2 regions of the Ureibacillus endophyticus genome follow, and region 1 is predicted to be linked to the other one. Evidence: predicted binding sites of a transcription regulator. Region 1 holds the regulator's gene; the other holds the start of a gene.

Evidence for each region. Region 1 encodes NrdR, which represses ribonucleotide reductase genes. Its sites were predicted from a motif close to AACACNATATATNGTGTT; they were not measured.
Region 2: a site for NrdR is predicted at 4,064-4,081, ahead of NKR20_RS10735 (vitamin B12-dependent ribonucleotide reductase). Genes of this name have one in related genera too.

Annotation. Positions count from the first base shown of each region.
Region 1 covers NZ_JAMYWW010000001.1:2,523,583-2,530,842, forward strand. The annotation lists gene thrS (threonine--tRNA ligase) at 1-81, opposite strand, end outside; gene dnaI (primosomal protein DnaI) at 482-1,429, opposite strand; gene NKR20_RS12415 (DnaD domain protein) at 1,433-4,216, opposite strand; gene nrdR (transcriptional regulator NrdR) at 4,236-4,706, opposite strand; gene NKR20_RS12425 (glyceraldehyde-3-phosphate dehydrogenase) at 4,970-5,989, opposite strand; gene coaE (dephospho-CoA kinase) at 6,767-7,260, opposite strand, start outside.
Region 2 covers NZ_JAMYWW010000001.1:2,184,907-2,192,166, reverse strand. The annotation lists gene gcvPA (aminomethyl-transferring glycine dehydrogenase subunit GcvPA) at 1-847, shown strand, start outside; gene gcvPB (aminomethyl-transferring glycine dehydrogenase subunit GcvPB) at 840-2,309, shown strand; gene NKR20_RS10745 (rhodanese-like domain-containing protein) at 2,567-2,950, opposite strand; gene NKR20_RS10740 (lipoate--protein ligase family protein) at 3,051-3,887, shown strand; gene NKR20_RS10735 (vitamin B12-dependent ribonucleotide reductase) at 4,133-6,703, shown strand; gene NKR20_RS10730 (FAD-binding oxidoreductase) at 6,958-7,260, shown strand, end outside.

The sequences.
Region 1 (7,260 bases):
TGCCACATCTTCTGTTGATGTCCCACGTGGAAACTCCTTCACAGCGCCATCTGGGAATGTAAGTTTAATTACTTCTGACATGATACTTTCTCCTTTTTCTTTGATTTAGTCGATGAAAACGCACATAAGTTCTCGAAACGCTCATAAACAGACAAATTTCGCTACTAGAGCAAAATAAAAAGCGCCATCCCTATGAAAGGGACGACGCGTATGCTCGTGGTTCCACCCTTCTTCCTTCCGAAACACAAAAGGTTTCAGACGAAGCTCTAGGTCGGTTAACGTACCGATAAACGTTAGCGGATTATCCCCGCTAAAGCTCAGAGGTAGTAAAGTTTGTGCCGGTACTAGGAAACTTACAGCCAAGGTTTCCCTCTCTAGAAGTCGTTTCACAAGCTTGTTGTCCTCATCAACGCAAGAGTATTTAAATTCTATCGATAGTATACGCTCGAATGAATTGAATTGCAACTAGCAACCAAAAATTTTATCCACGGCGATTTGTACCATCTAGTGGAACAGGGATAGTAAGGCTTTTAATTCGTTCCATCATCCGCGCTGCTTTAATTCTTTCATAATCCCCTTTTTGAGAATTAGCTAAATGATATTCCAATTCGTCATAGTTAAAATTCGATGAAATAAAAATCGGTTTTTTCTCTGACATTCGATAATTTAATATCGTGCTAAAAATCTCATCCCTTGCCCAACTTGTCATAGATTCAGCGCCAAAATCATCTAACATTAGAACAGGTGCTTTTTTAATATATTCAATTTTTTGTTTGATAGTAGAATCATCAATCGATTCTTTTAATTCTCTTAAAAATTCAGGTACATACATCAATACCGTTTGCACCTTCATTGCAGCTAACTCATTTGCAATAGCTCCAAGAATAAAAGATTTCCCTACACCAAACCCACCATGAATATATAATCCTTTTGATGGAATGGTTTGTTTTTCACGAATTTCATTAATAAAGTCCGCCACAAAGTCAGCAATTCTAATTCGACCTGGTGTGTTGATATCCATTGATTCGATATTTGCAGTAAGCGCATCTTTCGGCATATGGAAACTTCGAATCATCTTTTCGATTTCTCGTTGTTCTTCTTCAATTATTCTTTGAGAACATGGAATATAATCTACAACGATAATTTGATTGCCTAAACGTAATTTAGGAATGAAGCCATTTACATAGTTTGTACAAGTGGCTGTTCCACCACTTCCACAACATTTATGAGCTTGGTTCGTAAATTCTTGTAATGCTGGAAGACTGCGTTCAATAACATCCTCTGTTAATACATTTTCGTGGGTCTTTAGAAATTCTTGAACTTCTTGATTGGCTAAAATATTTCTTTTCACTTCTTCATAACGTTGTTGAAATGAAGGAACGTTGATTACTTTATTTAATGCATTTTTTATTGGTTCTATTGTTCTCACCTACTATTCTTTTCTGCCAAGCTTTTCAAGTATTCTTAACCGCTCTTTTTCAAAATCGATGGAATCCGTTTGCGGGTTATCATTTGTTGCCCCTTGATCATCGCGTTCTTTAAACCATTCTGGGATTTTTTCAACTCTTCCCCATTTACTTCTAGGGCGATTTTCTTGTTCCACTTGTCGTTTCGCATAATTTTCTTTTTCCATTGCGACATGTTCAGCAGCATCTTTAGCTGTTACGAAATTTTTACGACTCCAACTATCTGCAATCGTTTCAACATATGCTCTTGGTAATTTTCCATCTTTTATTTCTAATACATATTCTATTAATACATTCGCAACGCCTACTGGAAGCTTATAACGATGTACAAGCTTTTCAGCAAGTTGAATATTATTCGCATAAGGTTCTACACCATGGTTCATCTTTTTCAAGAATTCATATGGTGTTGTCATTTCATATTCTTTAAACTCTTCTTCAATCACTCGATTACCAATCATTTGTTGTATATCAATTTCGGATATAGTTGGAACATATCCAACATTGCGGAGCATTTCATTCGTTGTTTCTTTATTGTGTATTACAGCTTTAGCTTGTTGTACCGTTTGGATATTTTGATGCACCCAATTAGCTGCAATCGTTTCAACATACTTTTTAGGCAATTGACCTGATTTCAGATTGTATACATATTCAATCAAAACATTAGCGACACCAATCGATAAGCCACTATTTAAAACAAGGCTTTCTGCTAATTTCAAATTTGAAGCACTAGGTTCAAGTCCATTTGACAATTGTTTTAAAAATTCATAAGGAGTTTTAGAACTATAATGATCTACATCATTACCATTGCGTTGTATATGTTCCTGTGTTATTTGTGGAACATATCCGAGCTTGCTCTTCATCTCTAACTCTTCTTCTGTTTTTGATAAATATTCAAATGCTTCTTTTGCAGTCTGAATGCCAGCTTGTCTTAAAGTATTCGCAATTGTTTCCACATAACGCTTAGAAAACTTTCCATCCTGTCTAGATAGCACATACTCACTTAATACATTGACAACACCTAAAGGTAAATCATATTTATTAATCAGATCTTCTGCTATTTTAACATTTGTTGGGAAAGGTTCGCTGCCATTATTTAAATCTTTCATAAATTCGTAAGGTGGTGTAGATTCATAAAAATAATAAATACCATCCACTTCAGAAAAATCTTTTTTAATAGATTCTCTTGTGATAGATGGAATAAAACCGGTTGTCCTTAAGAATTCTTTATTTTTAATAGTTTTGTCAATTTGATTTAACGCTTCTTCCGCAGAATCAATTCCAATTTTCATCCAGTTACTTGCAATCGTTTCAACAAACCTTCGAGTAACTTTCCCCTCCGTTTGCTCAAAGGCATATTCCATTAATACATTCACGACACCAATTGGCATTGAATAGTTTTTAACTAGGCTTTCTGCTAATTCTATTGTATATGGGAAAGGCTCTCTACCATTATTTAATTGTTTTAAAAATTCATAAGGTATTGTTCGTTCATATTTTGCAAATCGATCATTAACAATAGGAACGTTTTGTTTTGCAAGTTCGGCTTCGCTTACTTGAGGAACATATTCTTTATTTTTCAATTTCTTAAATTTATCGTGTTCTGAGCGAGCGATTGCCATTGCTTCTTTGGCCGTTTTAATATTTTTACGATTCCAATGATCAGCAATTGTTTCAACAAAGTTTTTTGGAAGCTTTTTATCTGTTTGAAGCATAACATATTCAATTAATACGTTCACTACGCCAATATTCATTCCATGGTTAATAAACAGATTCGATACAAGATCCTTTGTATAATCTGTTGGTTCTTTTCCATTATTTAAATTACGTAAATGCTCAATTGGATTTGTTGATTCAAAATACTCGATCATCTCTTGTTCTTTTGATTTAACAGGATTCTCAACAATTCGATTTTCTTCAATCTCTGATGAAAAGAACTTTTGTAATTGAGGAGGTTCCTTTGAAATCGTTAATTTATAAACATCTGCTGCTGCTTTTTTTAATCGATCTCTCGTAAGATTCATTTGATCATCTAGTGCTAAAATGACAACCTTTTGCATTTCAATTGGGTTGAAACGATAAAGGTATGCTAATTTTGCAATAACCTCACGTATTTCTATCGTTAACGTTTTAGACGGCACTAACTGTTCGCTTAAACCACTTTTTAATAAATCAAAATCAAATTCTTCCATGTAAAATGGATAATCAGTTTTAACAGTTGGCTGATTATCCATTTGTTCCACATTAATTTTACTATGAACCGGTTTATAAACGTCCGTAAACGTTCTAGAAATATCCGTATAACCACTAGTAGAGATTGTGCTTACGAAACGTTTCCGTAATTTCCGATAGGCCTGTTCACCGATTTTTGAAAAAAGAAACATTGATAATAAAGGATCTTGGAAAAACGTATTGGCATCAAGAGGACGAATCAGTTCATAAATAAATGAGCGATTTTCTTCTTCCTGTTTGCGAAAGGTTCGAAGCAGTCCAATTGCTTCTAGGGCAATTCGTGCTTCAAAAATTTTTCCGATCGGCATGTTTAAAACACTCATTAAATAATAATGAGTCATACTATTAGTCAATGCATCTTCCGCTTCAGCCCATAATGTTAAATAAAGACTTATCGGTTCTGGCCCTGTTAATGGTTGGTAAAACAACGTTAAGAGTTGTCGCTCCTGCGTTGAAAGTGATTGAGGGAGACTGATTTCAAAATGATCCGCAGGCTGTAATTCCTTATATAAATGAACCATTTTTTACCCTCCTGAAATTTTATTTTTTTAAATCGGATTGACGGTGCAATAAATCTTTTAACTCCGATATAAAGACATTAATATCTTTAAACTGTCGATACACAGAAGCAAATCGAACATAGGCAACTTCATCTTCTTTTGCAAGTAAATCCATAACCATTTCTCCGATTTCCTCTGAACGCACCTCAGAGTTACCGATTCTTCTTAAGTTTTTTTCAATTGAAATTACAATGGATTCTAATGTTTCCAATGGTACAGGACGTTTTTCACATGCACGTATTAAACCACGCAAGACTTTTTCTCGGCTAAATTCTTCCCGAGATCCATCCTTTTTAACAACGATTAGTGGTGTTTCTTCAATTCGTTCAAAAGTTGTAAAACGATACCCGCAAGATTCACATTCTCTTCTTCTTCTAATTTCTTTATTATCGTCAACTGGTCTTGAATCAACTACCCGTGTACCATTATATTGACAAGCTGGACATCTCATATATATTCTCCGTTCAACTTAATTTCGTAATCATATTATAACAAATCTATTTGCGCTATAAAAATGCTCTATTTCTTTTTGCAAGTTAACATTTTAATACAATTTACAAAACATGAAAAGAGTACGAGATGTAGCAACAGTTTACAAAGAATATTAAAGGAGCACTAATACAAATTTGTACTTCCTAATTATTTCCTATACAAAGAAAAAAAGGCAGGAATGTATATCCTACCTTTGACTTAATTGATATTTATTTCACAAGGTTATGCAGTAACAGTTTCTAAAGCTTTAACAATTTTCTTCGTTAAATCTACAACACGTGCAGAATAACCCCACTCATTGTCATACCAAGCTAAAACTTTTACTTTTCTTGTACCCATTACCATTGTTAATAATCCATCAACAGTTGAAGAATAAGTTGTTGTATTGTAATCAGTTGATACTAATGGTTCTACTGAGAAGTTTAAGATTCCTTTTAATGGACCTTCTGCTGCAGCTTTAAACGCATTGTTTACTTCTTCAACAGTTACATCTTTTTGTAAGTCTACAACTAGGTCAACTAAAGATACGTTAGAAGTTGGAACACGTAAAGCCATACCATGTAGTTTACCTTGTAATTCTGGAAGTACTAATGCTAATGCTTTAGCAGCCCCAGTTGATGTTGGAATAATACTCTCCGCACATGCACGGGCACGGCGTAAATCTTTATGTGGATTATCAATATTTTTTTGGTCATTTGTATAGGCATGAACTGTAGTCATTAAACCATTTTCAATTCCAAATGTATCATTTAATACTTTTGCTACAGGAGCTAGACAGTTCGTTGTACATGATGCATTAGAAATAACATCGTGCTTAGAAATATCTAATAATTCATCATTTACACCCATAACAACTGTAACATCTTCGTTTTTACCAGGGGCAGTTAAAATTACTTTTTTAGCACCAGCTTCTAGGTGCATTGCTGCCTTACTACGTTCATTAAATTTACCAGTTGCTTCGATTACAATATCCACACCTAATTCTTTCCATGGTAATTGTAATGGATCACGTTCACTAATTAACTCTACTCGTTTACCGTTAACAATTAATGCGTTTTCAGCAGTTTCGACAGTACCCTCAAATCTACCGTGATTTGTGTCATACTTTATTAAATGAGCTAATGTTTCAGCTGGGTAGCTTGCATTAATAGCTACAATATTTAAATCTTCTTGTACAATTGCTTGGCGGAAAACCATGCGACCAATTCGGCCAAAACCATTTATTGCAATAGAAACTGTCATTATCTATAAAGCCTCCTGTAATATGCTCTTAATTATGTTATCTGTTCTCTCCAAATAGTATAGCACATTCGCAAAAAAGGTGAACATATTTCTTCAACAAAATAAAAATTCTTATATTCTGAATATAAAGAAAAGCGGAGGCGGGTCGCTCAGGCTCGACACGCACTGGAGACTCCGACAAGAAGGCGCTTTTTGCCTTTGTAGGAGGAGTCGAAGTGTCGCGAGAGCCTACCCGCCGCAGCTAGACAACTTAGAAATGTGGAAGCGCTCGCCCTGCTCTGACAACAACTGGAGGAATCGACAAAAGGGCGCTTTTTGCCCTTGAAGGCGATTCTGAAGTTGCCGAGGAGCTAACGCGCGGAGCTAGACAAATTAGAAAAGCGGAGAACGCTCGTTCAGCTCTTGAAGGCACTGGAGACTTCCGACAAGCGTGTTTACACGCGCCGGAGGAAGTTGAAGTGTCCGAAAGAGCTAGCGTTCGCAGCTAGACATCTTAGAAAAGCGGAGCGCGTTCGTTCAGCCTTGAAAGAAACTGGAGACTTCTGACAAGTGTGCTCGCACACGCAGGAAGAAGTCGAAGTTTCCGAACGGCTAACGCGCGGAGCTAGACATATCCGAAAAGCGGAGCGCGTTCGTTCAAGCGTAATACCCATAATAATACTTACTTTTAAATCCAATGATAATAAATCGAATTTCAAATCCATCAAAATAAAAAACCTCTACGCTTAGAGTAGAGGTTAAAGGATGTTATTATGCCTTGTAATTTCAAGGGGAATGTTATAACACATTCCATTTATTTAAAATATCTTCGAGTTGTTGTCTAGTTTCTTCAATCGACCCATTATTATTTATCACCGCATCTGCACCTTGTTCCTTGATTGAAAGAGGTAACTGTGAACTGATGCGTGCTTTTGCATCTTCTTCATTTAATCGATTGCGTTCAATCAATCGTTTCAATTGCGTCTCTTCATTTACTGAAACAACAAGTATTTTTTCAACGTAATGTTGCAGTTTACTTTCAAATAACAGAGGAATATCCATAATAACTGTTTTTGCCCCGTTTGCAACATGTTCATCCCGTTGACGCAACATTTCTGCTCTAATGGCTGGATGGATAATATCATTTAATACTTTACGTTTAGATTCGTCATGAAAAATGATGGAGCCGACTTTTGCTCGATCCATCGCTCCTTCAGGTGTTATTACTTCTGGACCAAAAACATCCGCTATTTTTTGTAATGTTTCACTTCCACGCTCTACTACTTGTCGAG
Region 2 (7,260 bases), 340 kb from region 1:
ATATAGAGACGTTGTTGCTACATATGCATATGGTCAATCAATTGAAGTCGTTACAGTTCCATCAAAAGATGGTGTAACGGATATCGAAGCGTTGAAAGGTCTACTAGACGACCAGACTGCAGCAGTATTAGTTCAATATCCTAACTTCTTCGGTCAAATTGAAGATATTAAGACGATTGGTGAATTAACTCATGATGTGAAAGGATTATTCATCGTTTCGGCAAATCCTCTTGCTCTTGGCGTATTAACACCACCTGGCAAATTAGGCGCAGATATCGTAACTGGGGATGCACAACCGTTTGGTATTCCTGAAAGTTTCGGAGGTCCGTACTGTGGATATTTTGCAACAACTTCAAAATTAATGCGTAAAGTGCCTGGTCGCTTAGTTGGTGAAACAGTTGACCACGAAGGACGCCGTGGATATGTATTAACATTACAAGCTCGTGAGCAACATATTCGTCGTGAGAAAGCTACTTCTAATATTTGTTCAAACCAAGCATTACTTGCACTTGCAGCATCTGTTGCTATGACAGCTCTTGGTAAACAAGGCGTACAAGAAATGGCGAAGCAAAATATTGTAAAAACAAGATTTGCAAAAAATGCCTTTGAAAATGCTGGATTTGTTGTTCCTTTCCAAGGTTCTCACTTTAACGAGATCGTTGTGAGAACAAATAAACCTGTTAGTGAAATTAATAACAAATTACTAGAAAAAGGTATTATCGGTGGTTTCGATTTAGGTCGCGTTTATCCGGAATTAGAAAATCATGCGTTAATTGCTGTGACAGAATTACGTACAAAAGAGGAAATCGAAACATTAGTTGCAGAAATGGGGGCTTACAATGCTTAACGAAAACCAATCTCTTATTTTTGAATTATCGAAAGAGGGACGTGTAGGTTATAGTTTACCTGAAATCGATGTACCTGATTTCGATCTTGCTGAACTTTTACCAGAAGGATATGTTCGTGAAGAAGCTGCCGAACTTCCAGAAGTTTCAGAGCTTGATATTATGCGTCACTATACTGCACTTTCACGCCGTAACCATGGTGTAGATTCAGGTTTCTATCCACTTGGTTCGTGTACAATGAAATATAATCCAAAAATTAATGAAAACGTTGCTAGACTTTCTGGATTTGCTAATATACATCCACTACAAGATGAATCAACTGTACAAGGTGCTATGGAATTACTATATGAGTTACAAACCTCTTTAGTTGAAATTACAGGTATGGATGAAGTAACTTTACAACCAGCAGCGGGTGCTCATGGTGAATGGACAGCATTGATGATGATTCGTGCGTTCCATGAAGCAAATGGTGAAGGACATCGAAACAAAGTAATCGTACCAGACTCTGCTCACGGAACAAACCCTGCTTCTGCAGCTGTAGCTGGTTTTGAAACAATTACAGTTAAGTCAAATGAAGACGGATTAGTAGACTTAGAGGATTTACGTCGTGTAGTTGGAGAAGATACTGCTGCATTAATGTTAACAAACCCAAATACATTAGGTTTATTTGAAGAAAACATTCTTGAAATGGCTGAAATTATTCATAGTGTAGGTGGGAAAGTATACTATGATGGAGCAAACTTAAATGCGGTTATGTCAAAGGCTCGTCCTGGAGACATGGGCTTCGATTGTGTTCACTTAAACTTACACAAAACATTTACTGGTCCTCACGGTGGTGGAGGTCCTGGTTCTGGTCCTGTAGGGGTTAAAGCGGATTTAATTCCATTCTTACCAAAACCAGTATTAGTGAAAAAAGAAGATGGAACATTCCATTTCGATTACGATCGTCCACAATCAATTGGCCGTGTAAAACCTTATTACGGTAACTTTGGAATTAACGTTCGTGCTTATACTTATATTCGCACAATGGGTCCAGAAGGGTTAAAAGCAGTAACAGAATATGCTGTATTAAACGCAAACTACATGATGCGTCGTTTAGAACCTTATTTCGATCTTCCATATAACCGTCATTGTAAACATGAATTTGTGTTATCTGGACGCCGTCAAAAGAAATTAGGGGTTCGTACATTAGATATTGCAAAACGATTACTTGACTTCGGTTATCATCCACCTACAATTTACTTCCCATTAAACGTGGAAGAAGGAATGATGATTGAACCTACAGAAACAGAGTCAAAAGAAACGTTAGATGCATTTTGTGATGTTATGATTCAAATCGCAAAAGAAACAGAAGAAAACCCTGCAATTGTACAAGAAGCACCTCACACAACTGTCGTAAGCAGATTAGATGAAACACGTGCTGCACGTACACCAGTGCTTCGTTATACAAAAGTAGAAGCTTAATATTTTGAAGCGTCTCACTATAGTGAGACGTTTTTTATGGTGTGCGTGGATGGTTGAAATGATTATATTAGTGGAAATCAAAAAATTATTTTAATTTAATAGTGACTATTTATATAGGAAGAAACTATTTTTTTCTAAAAGATAATAGGGAAAAAGTCTAAAAATATATTAAAAATGGGATGCCCCTAAAGAATGGCATCCCAATTATTTTAAGATAGTATTGTAACTGAAATTTTTACAGTTTAGTGAAAAATTAGTTATGCTTTTGTTTTCACTTTACCAGTCCAAGTTTTAAATCCACCTTGAAGTTGGTAAAGCTGATTGTAACCTTTTTTCTTTAGGAATAATGCAGCACGTGCACTTCGACCTGAATTCTGACAATACAAATAAACAGGTAGATCTGGTCTAATTTCTTTGTATCGTTGGCGTAATTGTGTAGATGGAACATTACGTGCACCTAAAATATGTCCAGCATCAAATTCTTTTGTCTCTCGTACATCGATTAATTGCGCCTTGCGATAGCCTTGAATGAATTCTTCTTGAGTTAGATTTGTTACTGCTTTTTTTAATCTTAACATGTTTACTAAGACATACACGATTATTAAACCAAGTATGATAGCGATTGTATAAAGTACTTCCACTACTAAATTTCTCCTTTCTTTCTCCATTTACCATTATAAAAGAGAAAGTAGCGATAGTCCAATGGGTTTGATAAAATGATATTTATTGTGAGGAGATGAAATGATGAAAGCAAAATGGTATTTTATAAATTCTGGACCATGTCGTCCTTCATATAACATGGCTTTAGATGAAGCATTACTAGACTTCCATAGTAAGGGGGAAATTCCACCTGTAATTAGATTTTATGAATGGAATCCAGCAACTTTATCGATTGGCTATTTCCAAAGTGCAGAAAAGGATATCGATTTAGATGCAGTAAAAGCTCAAAATCTTGGTTTTGTTAGACGACCAACTGGTGGACGGGCTGTTTTACATGAACATGAATTAACTTATAGCATAATCGTCACAGAACAATATCCTAATATGCCTGCAACCGTTACAGAAGCTTATCGAGTGTTAAGTGAAGGTTTACTAGTTGGTTTCCAAAACCTTGGCTTAGAAGCTTATTTTAGCGTTCCAGATACAGAAGAAAAACGTGCTGATTTAAAAAGTCCAAAAAGCGCAGTTTGTTTTGATGCTCCAAGTTGGTATGAACTTGTTGTTGAGGGTAAAAAAGTAGCTGGAAGTGCGCAAACAAGACAAAAAGGTGTCATTTTACAGCACGGTGCCATTTTATTAGAACTAGATGAAGAAAAACTATTATCTGTATTTAAGTTTTCTTCTGACAAAGTTAAGGAAAGAATGCGAAAAAAATTACCTGAAAAAGCAGTTGCAATTAATCAATTAACATCTAAAAAAATTACGATTTCACAATGTATTGATGCTTTCAGAGATGGTTTTGAAAAGGCACTTGATATTGAATTAGTTCCTTATGAATTAACTTCTGAGCAATTAGAGTATGTTAGAAATTTAGAAGAAAAAAAATACTTGACTGATGAGTGGAATTATAGAAAATAGTATATAGAACATACGTTTTGTTTAAGCTGAAAAAATATTTTTTCATTGAAAGTCATGTATTCTCAACGTTTTATACAAATTTAAAAAAATCAACCCCTTGCATTGATAATTTTTATGCGGTAATCTTTTCTAGTGAATATAAATAATACAACATCTAGTGTGATTATTTTGATAGAAGCACAATATATTGTGTGGTTATTGAGTGTAAATCATACTAGATGTATTAATAGCAAGGAGGCTGGCAGATGGTAATGGTAAATGAAACACAAACAACCATCCTCATAGAGCAACTTAATAATGACATCGAGAATTTCCCCCAAGTTCATCCAATTACAAAGGACATGCATATAACTCATAAAGGCGTGTCAAGATTGGTGATGATTGACCGCTATTCGTTTAAGGATACAGAAAAGAAGACATTAAAGCCTGGAGATTTTGTAGTATTAACTATTAAGGAAGATCCAAAATTTCCTGCACGTGGATTAGGGTTTATTCGCTCAATTGATTTTGAAGCAAAGAAAGCTGAAATTTTAATCGAGGAAGAATACCGTCACGTACTAGATGATTCTAAAGAACAAAATACAGGCATTATTGTAAGGTCCTTAGACGTTATTGAAAAGCCTCTAGAAGTTTTTTATGAACAAATCGCAAAACGTAATGCAACAGGGTTAGCTTCTGTTGAAGAAACAGATGAAAATAGAGAAAAATGGTTTAATAAATTCTATGAGCAACTTGTTTCATTGAAATTTATCCCTGCTGGACGAGTGTTGTACGGAGCTGGTTCACAAACAGATGTAACATTCTTTAACTGTTATGTTATGCCTTTTGTCCCTGATAGCCGTGAAGGGATAAGTGATCATCGTAAACAAGTTATGGAAATTATGAGTCGTGGTGGCGGAGTAGGTACAAATGGTTCTACATTACGCCCTCGTAACACACTTGCACGCGGTGTAAATGGAAAATCTAGTGGTTCAGTATCATGGCTTGACGATATTGCTAAGTTAACACATCTTGTAGAGCAAGGTGGTTCAAGACGTGGAGCACAAATGATTATGTTGGCAGATTGGCACCCAGATATCGTTGAATTTATTATTTCAAAAATGCAAAATCCACGTATTCTTCGCTATTTAATTGAAAATACAGAAGATGAGCTTATTACCCGCTTAGCTCAAGAAAAGCTGAAATTTAAGCCATTAACACAGCAAGAAGAAGCGATGTACCAAGGTATTGTAAATTATAAAAATATACCTGGCCTTGGTGGTTTCAGTGAAGCAATTATTAAGGATGCCGAATCGAAACTTCGAGATGGTGGAACATATAGTGTTCACAATCCAGAATTTTTAACTGGTGCAAATATTTCAGTTACTTTAACAAAAGAATTTATGGCAGCAGTCGAAAATGATGAGGAGTACGAACTACGTTTCCCAGATGTTGCAAACTATACTCCTGAAGAAATGGCCATTTATAACGAAAAGTGGCATGAAGTAGGGGATGTTCGTGAATGGGAAGCTCTAGGTTACAGAGTACGCACATATCGTAAAATTAAAGCTCGAGAACTTTGGAATTTAATTAATATTTGTGCAACTTATGCCGCAGAACCTGGTATTTTCTTCATTGATAATGCGAATGACATGACAAATGCACGTGCTTACGGGCAAAAGGTTGTAGCAACAAATCCATGTGGAGAACAGCCACTTGCGCCGTTTTCAGTATGTAATTTAGCAGCTGTTAACTTAGCTCAATTTGCTCAAAAAGAGTCAAAAACTGTTGATTTCGAATCATTGAAAGAAACTGTAAGAATTGGTGTACGTATGCAAGATAACGTTATTAATGCAACACCTTATTTCTTAGAGGAAAATCGTAAGCAAGCCTTAGGAGAACGTCGTGTTGGTCTTGGCGTTATGGGCTTAGCAGATTTGCTTATTTATTGTGAAAAAGAATATGGTTCACAAGAAGGTAATGAGTTAGTTGATAAAATCTTTGAAACAATTGCTGTCACAGCGTATGAATCTTCTATTGAACTTGGAAAAGAACGCGGAAGCTTCCCATTCTTACAAGGTGAAACAGAGGAAGAAACTAATCGTTTAAGACAAGCCTTTGTGAATACAGGATATATGCAACAAATGCCTGAACATGTTCGCCAAGGAGTACTAGAAAACGGTATTCGTAACTCTCATTTATTAACGGTTGCACCTACTGGATCAACTGGTACAATGGTGGGTGTTGCTACTGGTTTAGAACCTTATTTCTCCTTCGTATATTACCGTTCAGGTCGATTAGGTAAGTTTATTGAAGTGAAAGCTGAAATTGTACAAGAATACTTAAAAGCGCATCCAGATGCAGATGAAAACAATTTACCACACTGGTTCATTTCTTCTATGGAATTAACGCCTGAAGCTCATGCGGATGTACAATGTGTAATTCAACGTTGGGTAGACTCGTCAATTTCTAAAACTGTGAACGCTCCAAAGGGTTATACTGTTGAGCAAGTTCAAAAAGTATATGAACGCTTATACAAAGGTGGTGCGAAGGGCGGTACGGTTTACGTTGATGGAAGTCGTGATTCACAAGTACTGACATTAAAAGCTGAATCTTCACATGATGAGCAATTAGCATTTGAAGAAGTATTGGAAGAAAAAGTGAAGGAAAAGCCAGTTGTATTGGTTGATACGATTGCGCCACTAACATCTACGAATGTGACAATCGGTTCAGAAGTAGGGAATACTTGTCCGGTTTGCCGACAAGGTACTGTTGAAGAATTAGGTGGCTGTAACACATGTACAGGTTGTGGAGCACAACTAAAATGTGGTTTATAAAAAATTAGTGAAAACTTAAAATAATCTCATTTAAAACATCCTTTTAGATTAAATTCGTCTAAAAGGGTGTTTTTTTATGTAATGTCTAAAGAAGAACATGGGTTAGAGAAGGGTGAGAATATCAAGAGTCCCTTTTTGTGCATATAGTACAAAAATTTTATGTTAAATTCTTATTTTTTAGCATAACCGTACATATAATTTGAGTTTTCTAAATTATAAAATTATTAAAATGATATTCAATTGAGGTGAATGTAATGGATCAACACATCATACAAGAATTTATAAATATAGTTGGTGAGAAAAATGTGAAAATGACAACTGCGCAGTTACTAGCGTATTCATATGATGCAACTGCAAACTATCAAGCTTTACCTGACTGTGTTCTGTCTCCTAGAAACACTGAGGAAGTATCTGAAATTGTGAAAATTTGTAATGAGCATAAGATTCCGATTGTTCCAAGAGGATCGGGTTCGAATTTAGCAGCTGGTACTGTTCCGAATAGTGGTGGTGTCGTACTGCTATTTAATCATATGAATAAAATAGTAGATTTCGATAAA